Regions from separate parts of the Pseudomonas fungipugnans genome, predicted to be linked through region 1. Evidence: predicted binding sites of a transcription regulator. Region 1 holds the regulator's gene; the other holds the start of a gene.

What was found. Region 1 encodes sigma-54, which starts transcription at its own class of promoters, with help from an activator protein. Its sites were predicted from a motif close to ANTGGCATNNANNTTGCTNT; they were not measured.
Region 2: glnA (glutamate--ammonia ligase) is a predicted target of sigma-54. The motif match lies at 1,979-1,998, and genes of this name have one in related genera.

Annotation. Positions count from the first base shown of each region.
Region 1 covers NZ_JARBWL010000002.1:1,279,599-1,288,715, reverse strand. Annotated here, with positions in the region: gene mlaE (lipid asymmetry maintenance ABC transporter permease subunit MlaE) at 1-187, opposite strand, end outside; gene POF45_RS20625 (ATP-binding cassette domain-containing protein) at 187-996, opposite strand; gene POF45_RS20620 (KpsF/GutQ family sugar-phosphate isomerase) at 1,273-2,247, shown strand; gene POF45_RS20615 (KdsC family phosphatase) at 2,248-2,772, shown strand; gene lptC (LPS export ABC transporter periplasmic protein LptC) at 2,780-3,352, shown strand; gene lptA (lipopolysaccharide transport periplasmic protein LptA) at 3,339-3,872, shown strand; gene lptB (LPS export ABC transporter ATP-binding protein) at 3,872-4,597, shown strand; gene POF45_RS20595 (RNA polymerase factor sigma-54) at 4,871-6,364, shown strand; gene hpf (ribosome hibernation-promoting factor, HPF/YfiA family) at 6,438-6,746, shown strand; gene ptsN (PTS IIA-like nitrogen regulatory protein PtsN) at 6,759-7,223, shown strand; gene rapZ (RNase adapter RapZ) at 7,226-8,083, shown strand; gene POF45_RS20575 (HPr family phosphocarrier protein) at 8,099-8,371, shown strand; gene POF45_RS20570 (ZIP family metal transporter) at 8,432-9,117, opposite strand, start outside.
Region 2 covers NZ_JARBWL010000002.1:623,489-632,605, reverse strand. Annotated here, with positions in the region: gene typA (translational GTPase TypA) at 1-170, opposite strand, end outside; gene thiI (tRNA uracil 4-sulfurtransferase ThiI) at 310-1,764, opposite strand; gene glnA (glutamate--ammonia ligase) at 2,095-3,501, shown strand; gene POF45_RS17835 (DUF4124 domain-containing protein) at 3,720-4,229, shown strand; gene POF45_RS17830 (DUF4124 domain-containing protein) at 4,226-4,846, shown strand; gene glnL (nitrogen regulation protein NR(II)) at 5,078-6,163, shown strand; gene ntrC (nitrogen regulation protein NR(I)) at 6,160-7,596, shown strand; gene POF45_RS17815 (hypothetical protein) at 8,176-8,616, opposite strand; gene POF45_RS17810 (tRNA (cytidine(34)-2'-O)-methyltransferase) at 8,615-9,070, shown strand.

The sequences.
Region 1 (9,117 bases):
TGATCACCAGGGACATCACGCCCACCGAATGCAACTGTTTGACCAGCAAGCCGAAGCCGCCGCCAATGCCGCCACGGCCGATCAGGGCATGAAACAGGAACAGCGTCGCGCGGCCGAACACGGCAATGGCATCGATAGCCCCTTCGCCGAAGCGACGCACCTTTTCTATCAGTGAAATCTTGCGCATCAACGCTTCCCCAGAAGATCTGCGCGGTAATCCGTCGCTGGAAAGTGGTACGCAACCGGACCGTCGGGATCACCCGTCATGAATTGACGGATACGCGGCTCCTCCGAGCTCATCAACTCGTCCGGCGTGCCCTGCCCCAATACTTGCCCATCGCCCACTACATAAATGTAATCGGCAATGCTCGCTGTCTCGGCCAGATCGTGGGACACCACGATACTGGTGATGCCCAGCGCATCGTTGAGCAGGCGGATCAGGCGCACCAGCACGCCCATGGCGATAGGGTCCTGGCCGACAAAGGGCTCGTCATACATGAGGATCTGCGGGTCGAGGGCAATGGCCCGCGCCAGCGCGACACGACGCTTCATGCCGCCTGACAACTCGTCGGGCATCAGGTCGATGGCGCCACGCAAGCCCACCGCCTGCAACTTGAGCAGGACGATGTCGCGGATCATTTCTTCCGGCAACTGGGTATGAACGCGCAGGGGAAAAGCCACGTTCTCGAAGACATCGAGGTCGGTAAACAGGGCGCCGCTCTGGAACAGCACACCCATGTGCTTGCGCGCATCGAACAGATCACTGCGCGACAGATTCGGCAGGTTCTGACCGTTGACCCAGACTTCGCCGCTGGAAGGACGCAATTGCGCCCCCATCAGCCGCAGCAGCGTGGTCTTGCCACACCCGGAAGGTCCCATGATGCCGGTGACCTTGCCGCGCGGGATGCGGATATCGATGTTATTGAAAATGCTGCGCGCACCGCGCTTGAAGGACAGTCCCTTCAGCTCGACCGCGTAGGCGTTATCGGCACTCATCTAAACTCCTTGCGATGCAGCCTCTCACTCGGACGCCTGGCTTTCTGGCGAAAGCACATACCTCCCGGGCAGGCCGAACTGGCGGCGAACTATATCACTGCAAAGGGCAAGCGCCCAAGGCCCATGCCAGACGATGTTCAGCAACTTGACAGGCAAAAACTCCTGTTACAGAGCGATTCGGTAACAGTGAATGACAAAGGCTGACGAACTTGCGTGAGGGTTTTGATCATTACCGCTATAATCGCCGCCTTTTCATCGGGCTATACGATTTCTGACATGAGCCAATCCAGCGAGCTGATTCAATCGGCACAACGCACCATCCGCCTCGAACTGGAAGCCGTAAACGGCTTGCTGCCCCATATCGACGCAGATTTCGTACGCGCTTGCGAGATGATTCTGGCCAGCAAAGGCCGCGTGGTCGTGGTCGGCATGGGCAAATCGGGGCACATCGGCAACAAGATTGCCGCCACCCTGGCCAGCACCGGCACCACGGCTTTTTTCGTCCACCCGGCCGAAGCCAGCCACGGCGACATGGGCATGATCACCCGTGACGACATCATTCTGGCACTGTCGAACTCCGGCTCCACCAACGAAATCGTGACCCTGCTGCCGCTGATCAAGCGCCTGGGCATTCAATTGATCAGCATGACCGGCAATCCCGAGTCGCCGCTGGCCAAGGCCGCGGAGGTCAATCTCAATGTGCATGTCGAGCACGAGGCTTGCCCACTGAACCTGGCACCGACCTCTTCGACCACCGCCGCGCTGGTCATGGGCGATGCCCTGGCGGTTGCCTTGCTGGAAGCGCGCGGTTTTACCGCCGAAGATTTCGCCTTTTCCCATCCGGGCGGCGCCCTGGGCCGACGTCTGCTGCTCAAGGTGGAACATGTCATGCACGCCGGCGATGAACTGCCAAAGGTCCAGCGCGGCACGCTGCTAAAGGACGCATTGATGGAAATGACCCGCAAGGGCCTGGGCATGACCGTGATCCTGGAAGCCGATGGCACCCTCGCCGGGATCTTCACCGACGGCGACCTGCGCCGCTCCCTGGACCGCGCCATCGACATTCATCACGCGACCATCGATCAAGTAATGACCACCCATGGCAAGACCGCCCGCGCCGAGATGCTCGCCGCTGAAGCGCTCAAAATCATGGAAGACAACAAAATCAACGCACTGGTGGTGGTCGATAGCGAAGACCGCCCGGTTGGCGCCCTTAACATGCACGATTTGCTGCGTGCGGGAGTGATGTAAGTGAGCGATGACCTGCTGCAACGCGGCAAACAGATCAAACTGGCGGTTTTTGACGTCGACGGCGTCCTGACCGACGGTCGCCTGTACTTCCTCGAAGACGGCAGCGAATTCAAGACGTTCAGCACACTGGACGGCCAGGGCATCAAGATGTTGATGGCAGCCGGCGTGCAGACCGCTATCATCAGCGGCCGCAAGACCCCGGTGGTCGAGCGGCGAGCAAAAAACCTCGGCATTCCCCATCTGTATCAGGGTCGCGAAGACAAACTGGTGGTGCTCGACGAGCTTCTTGCGCAACTCAACCTAAGCTATGAACAGGTGGCCTACCTCGGTGACGACCTGCCGGACCTGCCGGTGATTCGCCGCGTCGGCCTGGGCATGGCGGTGGCCAACGCTGCAAGCTTTGTGCGTGAACACGCCCACGGCATCACCCTTGCCCGTGGTGGCGAAGGTGCCGCCCGCGAGTTCTGCGAACTGATCCTGCGCGCCCAGGGCCGCCTCGATGCGGCCAACGCCGCGTACCTGTGAGCCAATTATGCTGAGTAAAAAGTTTCGCAATTTCCTGCTGTTCACTGTCATCGCCGCGATATTCGCGGCGGTCGGCTACTGGAACATCAGCCCTGAACGCTTCCTCGACAAGCCAGTGGTCAAGGTCGATGAAAGCGCGATCGACTATTACGCCACCAACGCCCACAGCATGCAGTTCCTGCCGGACGGTGGTTTGCAATATGACCTGACGTCCGACAAGGTCGAGCATTTGAAGGCGAGCGACGTGTCGCTGCTGACCAACCCCGACCTGAACATGTACCGCGGCAGTGAATACCCGTGGCATGTGACGAGCTTGCGCGGCGAGGTCAATCCGGACGGTACACAGGTAGAACTGATCGACTCGGTGCGTATTGCACGCACCGACGAAAAGAACCGTGACACCATTATTACCAGTACCCGCATGACAGTGTTCCCGCAGCAGCAATATGCGCAGACCGAGCAACCCGTTAGAATTGACGGAGCTGGCGGCGTGTCATTTGGCACGGGAATGAAAGCGTATTTGAAAGAAAGCAGGATACACCTGCTATCGAACGTAAGAGGACAGTATGAGGCTCGTTAAAACCCTCCCTATTTTGCTCAGTCTGGGCGCAGCACTGGGAAGCGTGAGCGCCTGGGCTCTGCCGAACGATAGCGAACAGCCTATCCGCGTTCAAGCCGACGACGCGCAGCTGGATGACAAGCAAGGCATCGCCACCTACAAGGGCGACGTCGTCATTACTCAAGGCTCGATGATCGTCAAGGGCAATACCGTGACGCTGACTCGCACCCCCGCCGGCGACATCGATGTCGTCACCTCCGTGGGCAACCTGGCGTATTTCGAGCAGAAGCAGAAAATCGACTCCCCGCAGCCGGTCAAAGGCTATGGCAAGACCATTCAGTACCATGCCCAGCAAAATCGCATTGTACTGATCGATCAGGCCAAAGTGATCAGCGACGATGGCAGCACCACCGAAGGCGAGAAAATCGTCTATGACACGGTGAAACAGGTTGCAACTGCCGGTCGTGCCAATGGCGCGCCAATCACCACTCCGCGCCAACGGATCGACATGGTGATCCCGCCGAAGCAGAAGGCTAAATAATGGCGACTCTTAAAGCCCAGCATTTGGCCAAGAGCTACAAGAGCCGCCAGGTTGTGCGTGACGTCAGCCTGTCCATCGACAGCGGCCAGATCGTTGGCCTGCTCGGCCCTAACGGCGCCGGCAAGACCACCTGCTTCTACATGATCGTAGGCCTGGTACAGGCCGATCAGGGTCGCGTACTGATCGACGACCTGGACGTCAGCCACCAGCCAATGCACGGCCGTGCAAAGGCAGGTATCGGCTATCTTCCGCAAGAAGCGTCGATCTTCCGCAAATTGTCGGTGGCCGACAACATCATGGCCATCCTCGAGACCCGCAAGGAGCTCGACAAGGCCGGTCGTCGCAAGGAGCTGGAAAGCCTGCTGCAGGAATTCCACATCAGCCACATCCGCGACAACCTGGGCATGAGCCTCTCCGGTGGTGAACGCCGCCGCGTGGAAATCGCCCGGGCGCTGGCGACCGCACCCAAATTCATCCTCCTCGACGAACCCTTCGCCGGTGTGGACCCGATTTCGGTGGGCGACATCAAACAGATCATCCATCACCTCAAGGCCAAAGGCATTGGCGTGCTGATCACCGACCACAACGTCCGTGAAACCCTGGACATCTGCGAAACCGCCTACATCGTCAACGATGGCCAGCTGATCGCCGAAGGCGACTCCGCCACCATCCTGGCCAACGAGCTGGTCAAGGAAGTGTATCTGGGCCATGAGTTCCGCCTGTAAGCGCTGAAGTGTCTGGCGGATTGTCCGGGCGCTTGCTTCAATAAAAAATCAATCGTTTTTTATTGTTACAGCGCTCTAGGCAAACACTGCGCTTCAAAGATGTTCGGCTTTCAGCAAGGGCACCCTGTCAATAAAGCTTTATAGGTTTTTATTGTTACAGCGCTCTAGGCAAACGCTGCGGTTTCGGGCATATAATTTGCTTATGTTTGGCGCTTCGGCGCCCTGTAGTGGATGGCGCATGTGCGCCGGCGAATAAGGTGTTAAGCCCCAGCCATGAAACCATCGCTAGTCTTGAGAATGGGCCAGCAGCTGACGATGACACCGCAGCTGCAACAGGCCATCCGCCTGCTCCAATTGTCGACCCTGGACCTGCAACAGGAAATCCAGGAGGCCCTGGAGTCCAATCCGATGCTCGAACGCCAGGAAGAAGGCGACGACTTCGATAATGCCGATCCCCTGGCCGACAAAGCCGAACAGCAACCCAACGCCGATATTCAAGAGCCCTCCTACCAGGAAACCGCCCCCACGGTGGATAACCTAGAGGAAGGCGACTGGAACGAGCGAATTCCCAACGAGCTGCCCGTCGACACCGCCTGGGAAGACGTCTACCAGACCAGCGCCAGCAGCCTGCCGAGCAACGATGACGACGAGTGGGATTTCACCACCCGCACATCCGTAGGCGAAAGCCTGCAAAGCCACCTGCTCTGGCAATTGAACCTGGCACCGATGTCCGACACCGACCGCCTGATCGCCGTCACCCTGATCGACTGCATCAACAATCAGGGCTACCTGGACGAAACCCTTGAGGAAATCCTTGAGGCCTTCGATCCGGAGCTGGACATCGAACTGGACGAAATCGAAGCCGTCCTGCACCGCATCCAGCAATTCGAACCGGCCGGCATCGGCGCCCGCAACCTGGGCGAGTGCCTGTTACTGCAATTGCGCCAGCTCGCAACCAAAACGCCCTGGCTGGCCGAGGCAAAACGCCTGGTCACTGACTACATCGACCTGTTGGGCAGCCGCGACTACGGCCAACTGATGCGCCGCATGAAGCTCAAGGAAGATGAACTGCGCCAAGTCATCGAACTGGTACAGAGCCTCAACCCGCGCCCTGGCTCGCAGATCGAGTCCAGCGAAGCCGAGTACGTCGTACCCGATGTGATCGTGCGCAAGGACAACGAGCGCTGGCTGGTGGAGCTGAATCAGGAGTCGGTGCCACGGCTGCGGGTCAACGCCCAGTACGCCGGTTTCGTGCGCCGCGCCGACACCAGCGCCGACAACACCTTCATGCGCAATCAGCTGCAGGAAGCCCGCTGGTTCATCAAGAGCCTGCAAAGCCGTAATGAAACCCTGATGAAAGTGGCCACCCAGATCGTCGAGCATCAGCGCGGCTTTCTCGAATACGGCGACGAAGCCATGAAACCGCTGGTACTGCATGACATCGCCGAAGCGGTCGGCATGCACGAATCGACGATTTCCCGGGTGACCACGCAAAAATTCATGCACACCCCTCGGGGTATTTATGAACTGAAATACTTTTTCTCCAGCCACGTCAGCACCTCCGAAGGCGGCGAATGCTCGTCCACGGCGATCCGCGCGATCATCAAAAAACTGGTTGCCGCGGAAAATCAGAAAAAGCCGTTGAGTGACAGCAAGATCGCTGGTTTACTGGAGGCACAAGGCATTCAGGTGGCTCGCCGCACCGTCGCCAAGTACCGCGAATCCCTGGGGATCGCGCCTTCGAGCGAACGCAAGCGGTTGATGTAAGCCACAGCACAGCGTTCCAGTGGCAGGTATTCCTACCTGCCGCTTTATGCACTGGCAACGAAGGAGAAGCTGTATGCAAGTCAACATCAGTGGACACCAACTGGAAGTGACTCCCCCCCTGCGCGAGTACGTTGAGGCAAAACTCAAGAAGATCGCCGGGCATTTCGACAAGATCACCAATGTGCAAGTCACGATGACGGTCGAAAAGCTGAAACAGAAAATCGAAGCCACGCTGCATATACCCGGCGGTGAAGTGGTCGCCAACGCCGAACATGACGACATGTATGCGGCAATCGACCTGCTCACCGACAAACTGGATCGCCAACTCCTAAAGCATAAGGAAAAGACCCAGCGCCAGCTTCAAGGCGCAACCGGTCGTTAACACTCCCAACCCATGATCCGACTTGAAAACATCCTGACCCCCGGCCGTTCCTTGGTGAACGTGCCGGGTGGCAGTAAAAAGAAAGCCCTCGAACAAATTGCCAACCTGATCGCCCGGGAAGTACCGGATCTGGAGATGCAAGATGTCTTCGAGGCTCTGATTGCCCGTGAAAAACTCGGTTCCACCGGTTTTGGCAACGGCATCGCCATTCCCCACTGCCGGCTCAAGGGCTGTACTTCGCCCATCAGCGCCCTGATGCACCTGGACGCTCCGATTGATTTTGATGCCATCGACGGTGCTCCGGTTGACCTGCTGTTTGTGCTGCTGGTCCCGGAAGCGGCCACCGATGCCCACCTTGAATTGCTTCGTCAGATCGCCAGCATGCTTGATCGCAAGGAAGTCCGTGATCGCCTGCGCAGCGCCCCAAGCAACGAAGCCTTGTATCAGGTTGTCCTGAGCGAGCAAAACGGTCAGTAATCATGCGCTTGATCATTGTCAGTGGCCGCTCCGGCTCAGGTAAAAGTACCGCGCTCGATGTCCTTGAGGACAACGGCTACTACTGCATCGACAACCTGCCCGCCGGGTTACTGCCGGAACTGGCCGAACGTGCATTGATTCACACCGAACTCGCACAGCCACTGGTCGCTGTGTCGATTGATGCGCGCAACCTGCCCAGCCACCTGTCGCGTTTTCCCGAATTGCTTGAAGAAGTCCGCAGCCGGCACATCCAGTGCGATGTGGTGTACCTGGACGCCGACGAAGAAACCCTGCTCAAGCGCTTTTCCGAAACCCGCCGTCGCCACCCGTTGAGCAGCGGCAATCGCTCACTGGCAGAAGCCATTGAAGACGAAACGCATCTGCTGGGGCCCATTGCCGACCTGGCCGACCTCAAGGTCAACACCACTAACCTGAACCTGTACCAGCTGCGCGACACCATCAAGCTGCGCCTGCTGAACCAGCCGGAGCCCGGGACCGCGTTCCTGGTTGAGTCCTTCGGGTTCAAGCGTGGCATGCCGGTGGATGCGGACCTGGTGTTCGACGTGCGCTGCTTGCCGAACCCCTATTGGAAGCCGGAATTGCGCGCGCTGTCGGGACAGGATCAACCGGTGGCCGATTATCTGGCAGCGCAACCGGATGTCGAGGAGATGTTCCAGGACATCTCCTCGTACCTGCTCAAATGGCTGCCCCGCTTTGCCGCCAGCAACCGTGCCTACGTCACCATTGCCATTGGCTGTACCGGCGGGCATCACCGCTCCGTCTACCTGACTGAACGTCTGGGCCAGGTCCTGCAACAATCCCTGAAGAACGTCCAGGTTCGCCACCGCGACCTCAGCTAAAGGATTCACACCGCGATGCCTGCTCTGGAAATTGAAATTATTAACAAGCTGGGCCTGCATGCCCGTGCTTCTGCGAAATTTGTTGGCGTGGCGGGCCAGTTCCCCTGCCAGATCAGGGCCGGGCGCACACCTGAATCGATGGTCGACGGTAAAAGCATCATGGCGATGATGATGCTGGCAGCTGGCAAGGGCACAAAAATTCACTTGAGTACCGAAGGTGAGCAAGCGGATGAGGCGTTACAGGCCCTGGTAAACCTGATCAACAACTTCTTCGACGAAGGCGAGTAACGCATAAGCAAGACCGCCTTTTGTGGCGAGGGAACAAAGCGCCCTCGCCACAAAAGGTAATCAAGCCAAAGCCGTATCCATCACCATCATCAGACAAAACCCGATCAACAGCCCAAGGCTGGCGAGCTTGTCGTGACCATTGCGCCGCGACTCGGGAATGATTTCATGCGTCACCACCAGTAGCATCGCCCCCGCTGCCAATGCCAACCCCAAAGGCAACAGCACTTCAGCCAGGCTCACCAGCCAGGCGCACAGCAGCGCAAACACCGGTTCCACCAGCCCTGAAGCGGCGCCGATCAGGAACGCCCTGACCCGCGACATCCCTGCCCCGGCCAATACCAGCGCAATCACCAACCCTTCAGGCACATCCTGCAAAGCAATGCCCATCGCAAGACTGTCGGCATCGGGCATCCCCCCGCCCGCTGAAACACCGACGGCCATGCCTTCAGGAATGTTGTGGGCAATGATCGCAAAGACGAACAGCCAGATCCGTGGCGGGATAACAGGATGCTCATGCGTCCTCACTCGCGTTGTCGGGGAAGCGCCAGAGACTTTGCGATCCACCAGAAACAGCCCCAACGCCCCGAGCATGATGCCCAAGCTGATCAAACCGCTGGCGCCCCAAGGCGCAAGGCCCAGGTTTTCGGCCGCCGCGATGCCCGGCACGATCAGCGAAAATGCGGTCGCCGCCAGCATCACCCCGGCGCCAAAGCCAAGCAACGTATCACTGACGGTCTGCGGCATGC
Region 2 (9,117 bases), 660 kb from region 1:
AGAATGGTAATACCGCGCTCTTTCTCCTGGTCGTTGGAGTCCATCACGCGCTCGTCGTTGAGCTCGTTGCGCTCCAGGGTGCCGGATTGACGCAAGAGTTTGTCTACCAGGGTGGTTTTACCATGGTCAACGTGAGCAATGATGGCGATGTTGCGTAGATTTTCGATCACTTGTGTATCTCGATCAGAGGATTCGGTGTGCTGACAAGTCTTGGCAGCGATTTACAGTAGAGTCCGTCAAAGCCGTTACAGCTTGACGGCGGCGTCGGGGGGCCGGTGACGCAGGCCACAGGCAAACAGCCCCGGGCACTTAGCTCGGTCGATAAACGCGCACATTGGCATGCCCCTCACTGAGCAAATGGTGGGCATGCAGGCGACTCATCACGCCTTTGTCGCAATACAGCAGGTACTGGCGAGTAGGGTCCAGTTCCTTGAAACGAGCGTTCAGTGCATAAAACGGCATCGTCTGTACCTCAATGCCAGCAAGGCCCAGCGGTTCGTCTTCAGCGGCATCCGGGTGACGGATGTCGATGACGATTTGCCCCGCCAGCGCTTCGCTGACCTCTTCGATTTGCAAATCCTGGCCCAATTCGTCGATCACGCGATCGATCGGCACCAGTTTGGCGTTCTCGAGCGCACGCTCAAGGACCGCCATGTCGAATTCTTTCTCTTCATGCTCCACGCGCGGTCGCTTGGCGTGGGTCTTGGGGTTCACCGAGATGACCCCGCAGTATTCCGGCATGTGCTTGGCGAAGTCGGCGGTACCGATTTCGTTGGCCAGGTCGATGATGTCCTGCTTGTGACTGGCGATCAGCGGGCGCAGCACCAGCTTCTCGGTCACGCAGTCGATCACGTTCAGGTTCGGCAGCGTCTGGCTCGACACCTGGGAAATCGCTTCACCGGTGACCAGCGCCTCGATCTCAAGCCGATCGGCAATACGGGAAGCAGCGCGCAACATCATACGCTTCAAAACTACGCCCATATGACTGTTATCGACTTTCCCGAGAATTTCTCCCAGGACTTCCTCGAACGGCACACTGACAAATAACACGCGTTGCGAGCTGCCGTACTTCTTCCAGATGAAGTGCGCGACTTCCATCACGCCCAGTTCATGGGCACGTCCGCCCAGGTTGAAGAAGCAGAAGTGCGCCATCAGGCCCCGGCGCATGATCTGGTAGGCGGCGACTGTCGAGTCAAAGCCGCCGGACATCAGCACCAGTGTCTGCTCCAGCGCACCCAGCGGGTAGCCGCCGATGCTGTTGTGCTGGTTGTGGATCACGAACAACCGTTTGTCGCGAATTTCGATGCGAACTTCGATTTCCGGCTCTTTCAGGGAAATTCCGGCGGCGCCGCACTGACGACGCAGTTGGCTGCCGACGTATTTCTCGACGTCCATCGAGCTGAATTCATGCTTGCCCGCACGTTTGCAGCGCACCGAAAAGATCTTCCCGGCCAGCGCATCACCGTAGTGCTGCCTGCACTTGGCGACGACGTCATCGAAGTCGACATACGGGTACTCGTCGACCTGCAGGAAATGCGCGATACCCGGCATGCAGCTCAGGCGCTCGGTCATCTCCTTCAAGGCTTTGGGCTCGGTGACACGGGTTTCCAGCTCGAGGTTGTCCCACACACCGTTCACCACCACAGCCGGGTCCAGATCGCGGAGCACGGCACGGATGTTTTTGGCCAACTGGCGGATGAAACGCATCCGTACCGGGCGGCTCTTGATGGTGATCTCGGGGAAGACTTTTACGATTAATTTCATGGAAACAGCGCGCGCAGGGCCTGCCGAAAAAGGGGGGCGCGGATTATAGCGGAAATTGCTCAAGGTTTAACCAGTTAATATGCAGAAGGTTTTGCGCGCACCAAAACAGGTCATTTATCGAATAAGACGCTACATTACAGGGCGAGATTTTCAGCTTTATGGCGCCCTGCACCGCAACAAGCGTGAAATTGGGGCAAAAAACCCATGGTGGGGCACTGGCATGCAATTTGCTCCCTTGTGAGGCAGGTTGCCATGGCAGAGTATTCGCGCCGGCATCACCCACATTCTAAGGGCATCCACTACCAAGCCCGAAGCCACCCGGAGGACACTATGTCGAAGTCGGTTCAACTCATCAAAGATCATGACGTCAAGTGGATTGATCTGCGCTTCACGGACACCAAAGGCACTCAGCACCACGTGACCATGCCGGCTCGCGACGCGCTGGATGACGCCTTCTTCGAAGAAGGCAAAATGTTCGACGGCTCCTCCATTGCTGGCTGGAAAGGCATCGAAGCCTCCGACATGATCCTGATGCCGGACGACAGCACTGCCGTCCTCGACCCGTTCACCGAAGACCCAACGCTGATCATCGTCTGCGACGTGATCGAGCCTTCGACCATGCAAGGCTACGACCGTGACCCACGTGCAATCGCCAAGCGTGCCGAGGAATACCTGAAGTCGACCGGTATCGGCGACACCGTATTCGTAGGCCCGGAGCCTGAGTTCTTCATCTTCGACTCGGTGAAATTCAAGTCCGATATCTCCGGCTCGATGTTCAAGATCTACTCCGAGCAAGGTTCGTGGATGTCCGACCAGGACATCGAAGGCGGTAACAAAGGTCACCGTCCAGGCATCAAGGGCGGCTACTTCCCGGTTCCGCCGTTCGACCACGACCACGAAATCCGTACCTCCATGTGCAACGCCATGGAAGAAATGGGCCTGGTCATCGAAGTTCACCACCACGAAGTGGCGACTGCCGGCCAGAACGAAATCGGTGTGAAGTTCAACACCCTGGTAGCCAAGGCTGACGAAGTTCAGACCCTGAAATACTGCGTACACAACGTTGCTGATGCATACGGCCGCACTGCGACCTTCATGCCCAAGCCTCTGTACGGCGACAACGGTTCGGGCATGCACGTCCACCTGTCCATCGCCAAAGACGGCAAGAACACCTTCGCTGGCGAAGGCTATGCCGGCCTGTCCGACACCGCCCTGTACTTCATCGGCGGCATCATCAAGCACGGTAAGGCGCTGAACGGCTTCACCAACCCGTCGACCAACTCCTACAAGCGTCTGGTCCCAGGCTTCGAAGCACCGGTCATGCTGGCCTACTCGGCCCGCAACCGTTCCGCCTCGATCCGTATTCCTTACGTATCCAGCCCTCGCGCTCGCCGTATCGAAGCGCGCTTCCCGGATCCGGCAGCCAACCCATACCTGGGCTTCGCTGCACTGTTGATGGCTGGCCTGGACGGCATCCAGAACAAGATCCACCCAGGCGACGCTGCTGACAAAAACCTGTACGACCTGCCGCCTGAAGAGGCGAAAGAGATCCCACAAGTTTGCGGCAGCCTGAAAGAAGCCCTGGAAGAGCTGGACAAGGGTCGCGCGTTCCTGACCAAAGGCGGCGTGTTCTCCGACGACTTCATCGACGCTTACATCGCTCTGAAAAGCGAAGAAGAAATCAAGGTCCGCACCTTCGTACACCCACTGGAATATGAGCTGTACTACAGCTGCTGATCCGGTAGCGCCTGCGCAAGCGGCGTGACAAAAAAGAGGCCTCCTTCGGGAGGCCTTTTTTATACCCACGATTTAACGGCTGACACATATCCCCCTGTGGGAGCGGGTTTGTGGTGTTTGGAAGCGTTCGGCAAATCATACCCAAATGTTAACGGCTTGGGCCAACCCTCACCCTTGACCTATGCTGCAACCCATCACTTTCGCTGGCGGTCGATTTTATGGGTCGTGGTTTTCTCCTTATCCTGCTGCTGATCGCCCTGCCCGCCGCCGCGCAGATCTACAAATACACGGACGCCGCCGGCAACACCGCCTACAGCAATCAACCTCCCGACGGGGTCAAGGCTCAAGCCGTGGAGCTGCCACCACTCAACAGCGTCGAGCGCCAGGCGCCAGTCGACCCGCCATCGCCCCCGGCGCCCCAGGCACAACCCGGCACCCTGTATGAAGCGCTGGAACTGACTGGCCTGCCCACCGAAGAAGCGCTGCGCGCCAACAACGGCACCTTCACCGTCAGCGTACTGATCAAGCCGCGCCTGCAAGCGCCTCATCAATTGAGGTTGCTGCTGGACGACCAGCCCTACGGCCAGCCGAGCAACGTGCCGATCCTGCAATTGGTCAACATCGATCGCGGCGAACATCGTCTGGCGGTGCAGGTGATCAATGGCGAGAACGTGATCCGCCAGAGCCCGACCGTGACGTTCACCGTGCAACGGGTGCACAAGCCTTGAAGGCCTGGTGGCTGATCCTGTGCCTGCTGGCCCTGCCCGCGACGGCTGAGGTCTTCACCTACGTCGATGCCCAGGGCAACCGTGTCTACACCGACCAGCCGGGCTCCGGCAGCGCCAAGCGCGTACCGATTGCGACGAGCAATCGCATGTCGGCCAACCCGACCGGCGCGACCCCGATGATCGCCGCGAAAAAAACTGAAGAAACGCCGCTGTTCCACTACGACATGCTCCGCGTACTGGTACCGGAACCGGACGCCACGATTCGCAACAGCGCCGGCGAGCTGATCGTCAGCGTCACCAGCGAGCCGGGCCTGCAAAAGGGCCATCGCTACCGCTTGCTACTGGACGGCCAGCCCACCGCAGAGCCTGGGCTGAGCCCGGTGTTCCCGTTGACCAACATCGACCGGGGCAGTCATAACCTGTCAGTGGAAATCATCGACGAGCTGGGCCGCACCGTCGAACGCACCGCCAATCAGCCCTTCCACATGCTACGCATCTCCCTCGCGCAGAAACGCCAGGTCAATCCCTGCACTTTGGCGGACTACGGCCAGCGCCCGGAATGCCCGCTCAAGGACAAACCCGAGGAAGAAAAAAATCCCTTCCTGAGGTTCTTCTAACCTCGTTCAGCTTTGCGCACTATATTGGTGCGAATAGTTGCACCCTACCCACCTCTCAAACCATTTTGGTTCGAAAATACCCGCGAAAGCTGGCAGAACGCCACGTGATCGAGCGTTAAACGCCCGTTTCAGGCGTTAAACGCTTCTTTTCGGAGCTTTGGTTTGGTTTTTTGCATTTTCCTCACATCTGCGCTGAGTCTTTGCCCGCGCCCTGCTCCAAAAGAGGTCCTGATGACCATTAGCGACGCACTGCATCGATTGCTTCTCGACAACCTGACCACTGCCACCATCCTGCTTGATGCCGAATTGCGCCTTGAGTACATGAACCCGGCGGCAGAGATGCTGCTGGCCATCAGCGGCCAGCGCAGCCACGGGCAGTTCATCAGCGAGCTGTTCACCGAATCCACCGAAGCGCTGAATTCCCTGCGCCAGGCGGTGGAGCAGGCGCACCCGTTCACCAAGCGCGAAGCCATGCTCACCGCCCTCACCGGCCAGACCCTGACGGTCGATTACGCGGTAACACCGATCCTGAGCAACGGTGACACGCTGCTGCTGCTGGAAGTCCATCCCCGTGACCGCCTGCTGCGGATCACCAAGGAAGAAGCGCAGTTGTCGAAACAGGAAACCAGCAAGATGCTGGTGCGCGGCCTGGCTCACGAGATCAAGAATCCGCTGGGCGGGATTCGCGGCGCGGCGCAGTTGCTGGCCCGCGAGCTGCCCGAAGAAAGCCTGCGCGACTATACCAACGTGATCATCGAAGAAGCCGACCGCCTGCGAAACCTGGTGGACCGCATGCTCGGCTCCAACAAGCTGCCATCGCTGGCCATGTGCAACGTCCACGAAGTGCTGGAACGCGTCTGTCATCTGGTGGAAGCCGAAAGCCAGGGCTGCATCACCTTGGTGCGTGACTACGACCCAAGCATTCCCGACGTGTTGATCGACCGCGAACAGATGATTCAGGCGGTGCTCAACATTGTGCGCAACGCAATGCAGGCCATCAGCAGCCAGAACGAACTGCGCCTTGGCCGCATCAGCCTGCGCACCCGCGCCATGCGCCAGTTCACCATCGGCCACGTGCGCCATCGCCTGGTGACCAAGATCGAGATCATCGACAACGGTCCGGGCATTCCTGCCGAACTTCAGGAAACCATTTTCTTTCCCATGGTCAGCGGTCGTCCCGACGGTACCGGGCTGGGCCTGGCCATTACCCAGAACATCATCAGTCAGCACCAGGGCTTGATCGAGTGTGACAGCCACCCAGGCCACACCACTTTCTCGATCTTCCTGCCACTGGAACAAGGAGCCACATCGACATGAGCCGTAGTGAAACCGTGTGGATCGTCGATGACGACCGTTCTATCCGTTGGGTCCTTGAAAAAGCCTTGCAGCAGGAAGGCATGACCACGCAAAGCTTCGACAGCGCCGACGGCGTGATGAGCCGCCTGGCGCGCCAGCAGCCGGATGTGATCATCTCCGACATCCGCATGCCCGGCGCCAGCGGCCTGGACCTTCTGGCGCGGATTCGCGAACAGCACCCACGGCTGCCGGTCATCATCATGACCGCTCACTCCGACCTGGACAGCGCTGTCGCCTCCTATCAGGGTGGCGCCTTCGAATACCTGCCCAAGCCGTTTGATGTCGATGAAGCGGTTTCCCTGGTCAAGCGCGCCAACCAGCACGCCCAGGAACAGCAAGGCCTGGAAGTGCCTGTTGCCCTGACCCGCACGCCAGAAATCATCGGCGAAGCGCCAGCGATGCAGGAAGTGTTTCGCGCCATCGGGCGCTTGAGCCACTCCAACATCACCGTGCTGATCAATGGCGAATCCGGCACCGGTAAAGAATTGGTGGCCCACGCCCTGCACCGCCACAGCCCTCGGGCCAGCTCGCCATTCATCGCGCTGAACATGGCGGCGATCCCCAAGGACCTGATGGAGTCCGAGCTGTTCGGCCATGAGAAAGGCGCATTCACCGGCGCGGCCAACCTGCGGCGCGGGCGCTTTGAACAAGCCGATGGCGGCACGCTGTTCCTCGACGAAATCGGCGACATGCCGGCAGACACCCAGACCCGGCTGCTGCGGGTCCTGGCCGATGGCGAGTTCTATCGCGTCGGCGGCCATGTGCCGGTGAAGGTTGACGTGCGCATCATTGCCGCGACGCACCAGAACCTGGAAACACTGGTCCACGCCGGGAAATTCCGCGAAGACCTGTTCCACCGTCTCAACGTGATTCGCATCCACATTCCACGGCTGTCAGACCGTCGCGAAGACATTCCGACCCTGGCCAAGCACTTCCTCAGCCGCGCCGCGCAAGAACTGGCGGTGGAGCCGAAGCTGCTGAAAAGCGAAACAGAGGAATACCTGAAAAACCTGCCGTGGGGCGGCAACGTGCGTCAGCTGGAGAACACCTGCCGCTGGATCACGGTGATGGCCTCCGGTCGCGAAGTGCACATCAGCGATCTGCCGCCAGAGCTGCTGAACCTGCCGCAGGATTCGGCGCCGGTGACCAACTGGGAACAGGCGCTGCGCCAATGGGCCGATCAGGCCCTGGCTCGCGGGCAGTCGAGCCTGCTGGACAGCGCCGTGCCGGCCTTCGAGCGGATCATGATCGAGACCGCCCTCAAACACACCGCTGGCCGCCGCCGCGATGCCGCGGTGTTGCTGGGTTGGGGGCGCAATACCCTGACCCGCAAGATCAAGGAATTGGGGATGAAGGTGGATGGTGGGGATGATGATGAGGGGGAAGAGGGCTAAGCCCTTCCGCGCGGGGACGATCAAATAAGCAGCCTTTGGTTCTTCACTGACCATTAGGCCAATCGCGAGCAAGCTCGCTCCCACAGGGTTCGATGGTGTTCATTCGATAATGAAAACACCGAAAATCCAATGTGGGAGCGAGCTTGCTCGCGATGCTTTTTGGCCCCCATGCACCGCCAGAAGGCACCATGAACCGCAATCGCGCACAAACATTGATCCAGAACCCTGCCTGCTTTCGCAATCGAATGATGATCGAAAAAACACGAAAGCCCCGTAATACGGGGCTTTCGACGTTTAAAGGCATTTTTCTGTACCAATTTGTTAAAACCTGGCACGCCCCCTGCAATAGTCCATTCAGTGATTCAGTTCACTACCCGGTTTCGGGGACCTTGGTACAGGCAGGCCGGGGATTCCCCTCTTTACATCGGGCTCACACCGCCACCGCGACGAGCCCACCCCGTTTTGGGGCCCTTGATACAGGCAGGTCAGGGGTTCCTTCTTTACACCGGGCTTGCGATGCAATGCGCAAGCCCTGCCGTTTTGGGAACCTTGGTACAGGCAGGCCGGGGATTCCCTCTTTTATTGCTCCCGGAGATGGATCGCCAGCCGCCAGCGGCCATCGACCTTGCTGCCGGCCCACTCGCCTTGCAGCGGCCGCGCCGCCACCAGCGACAGCAACAATCCCCCATCACTCAAACGCACCCGCCAGTTGACGCCTTTGTCGTTGAGCTTGAGTTGGCCTTTCTGCGCCTTGCCTTCGGCCTCGAACAGCAGTGCAACACTGCCATCGATAATTTCGCCGTGGGTCTTGGGTTCGTTGTTGAACCACACCACCAGGCCATCGCGGGTGACCTCGACCTGCTGCAGCACGCTGGGGTCTGGTGTGGTCAGGCGACCGATCATCAGTCCGACCATCAGCCCGACAATCGCCAAAGAACCCATCACCCGCGGGAATAGTTTCGAACGCGGATCCGCTTGCGGCGTAGAATGCGCGTCATCTTTACCTTCGGAGCCGTGCATGTTTCACGTCATCCTTTTCCAACCAGAAATTCCGCCGAATACCGGCAACGTTATCAGGCTGTGCGCCAACAGTGGCTGCCACCTGCATTTGATCGAGCCGCTGGGCTTCGAGATGGACGACAAGCGCCTGCGCCGGGCCGGCCTCGACTACCACGAGTACGCCACCCTGCAGCGCCACGCCGACCTCGCCAGCTGCCTGGAGAGCCTTGGCCATCCACGGCTGTTCGCCTTCACCACCAAGGGTTCTCGGCCGTTCCACGATGCCAGCTTCGCCGAGGGCGACGCCTTCCTGTTCGGCCCGGAAAGCCGTGGCCTGCCCGCCGAAGTGCTGGATGCGCTGCCCGGCGAACAACGCCTGCGCCTGCCCATGCGCGAAGGCTGCCGCAGCTTGAACCTGTCCAACACCGTGGCGGTGGCCGTGTACGAAGGCTGGCGTCAGCTGGGCTTTAAATAACACGCAAAAAAATGTGGGAGCGAGCTTGCTCGCGATGGCGGTGTGTC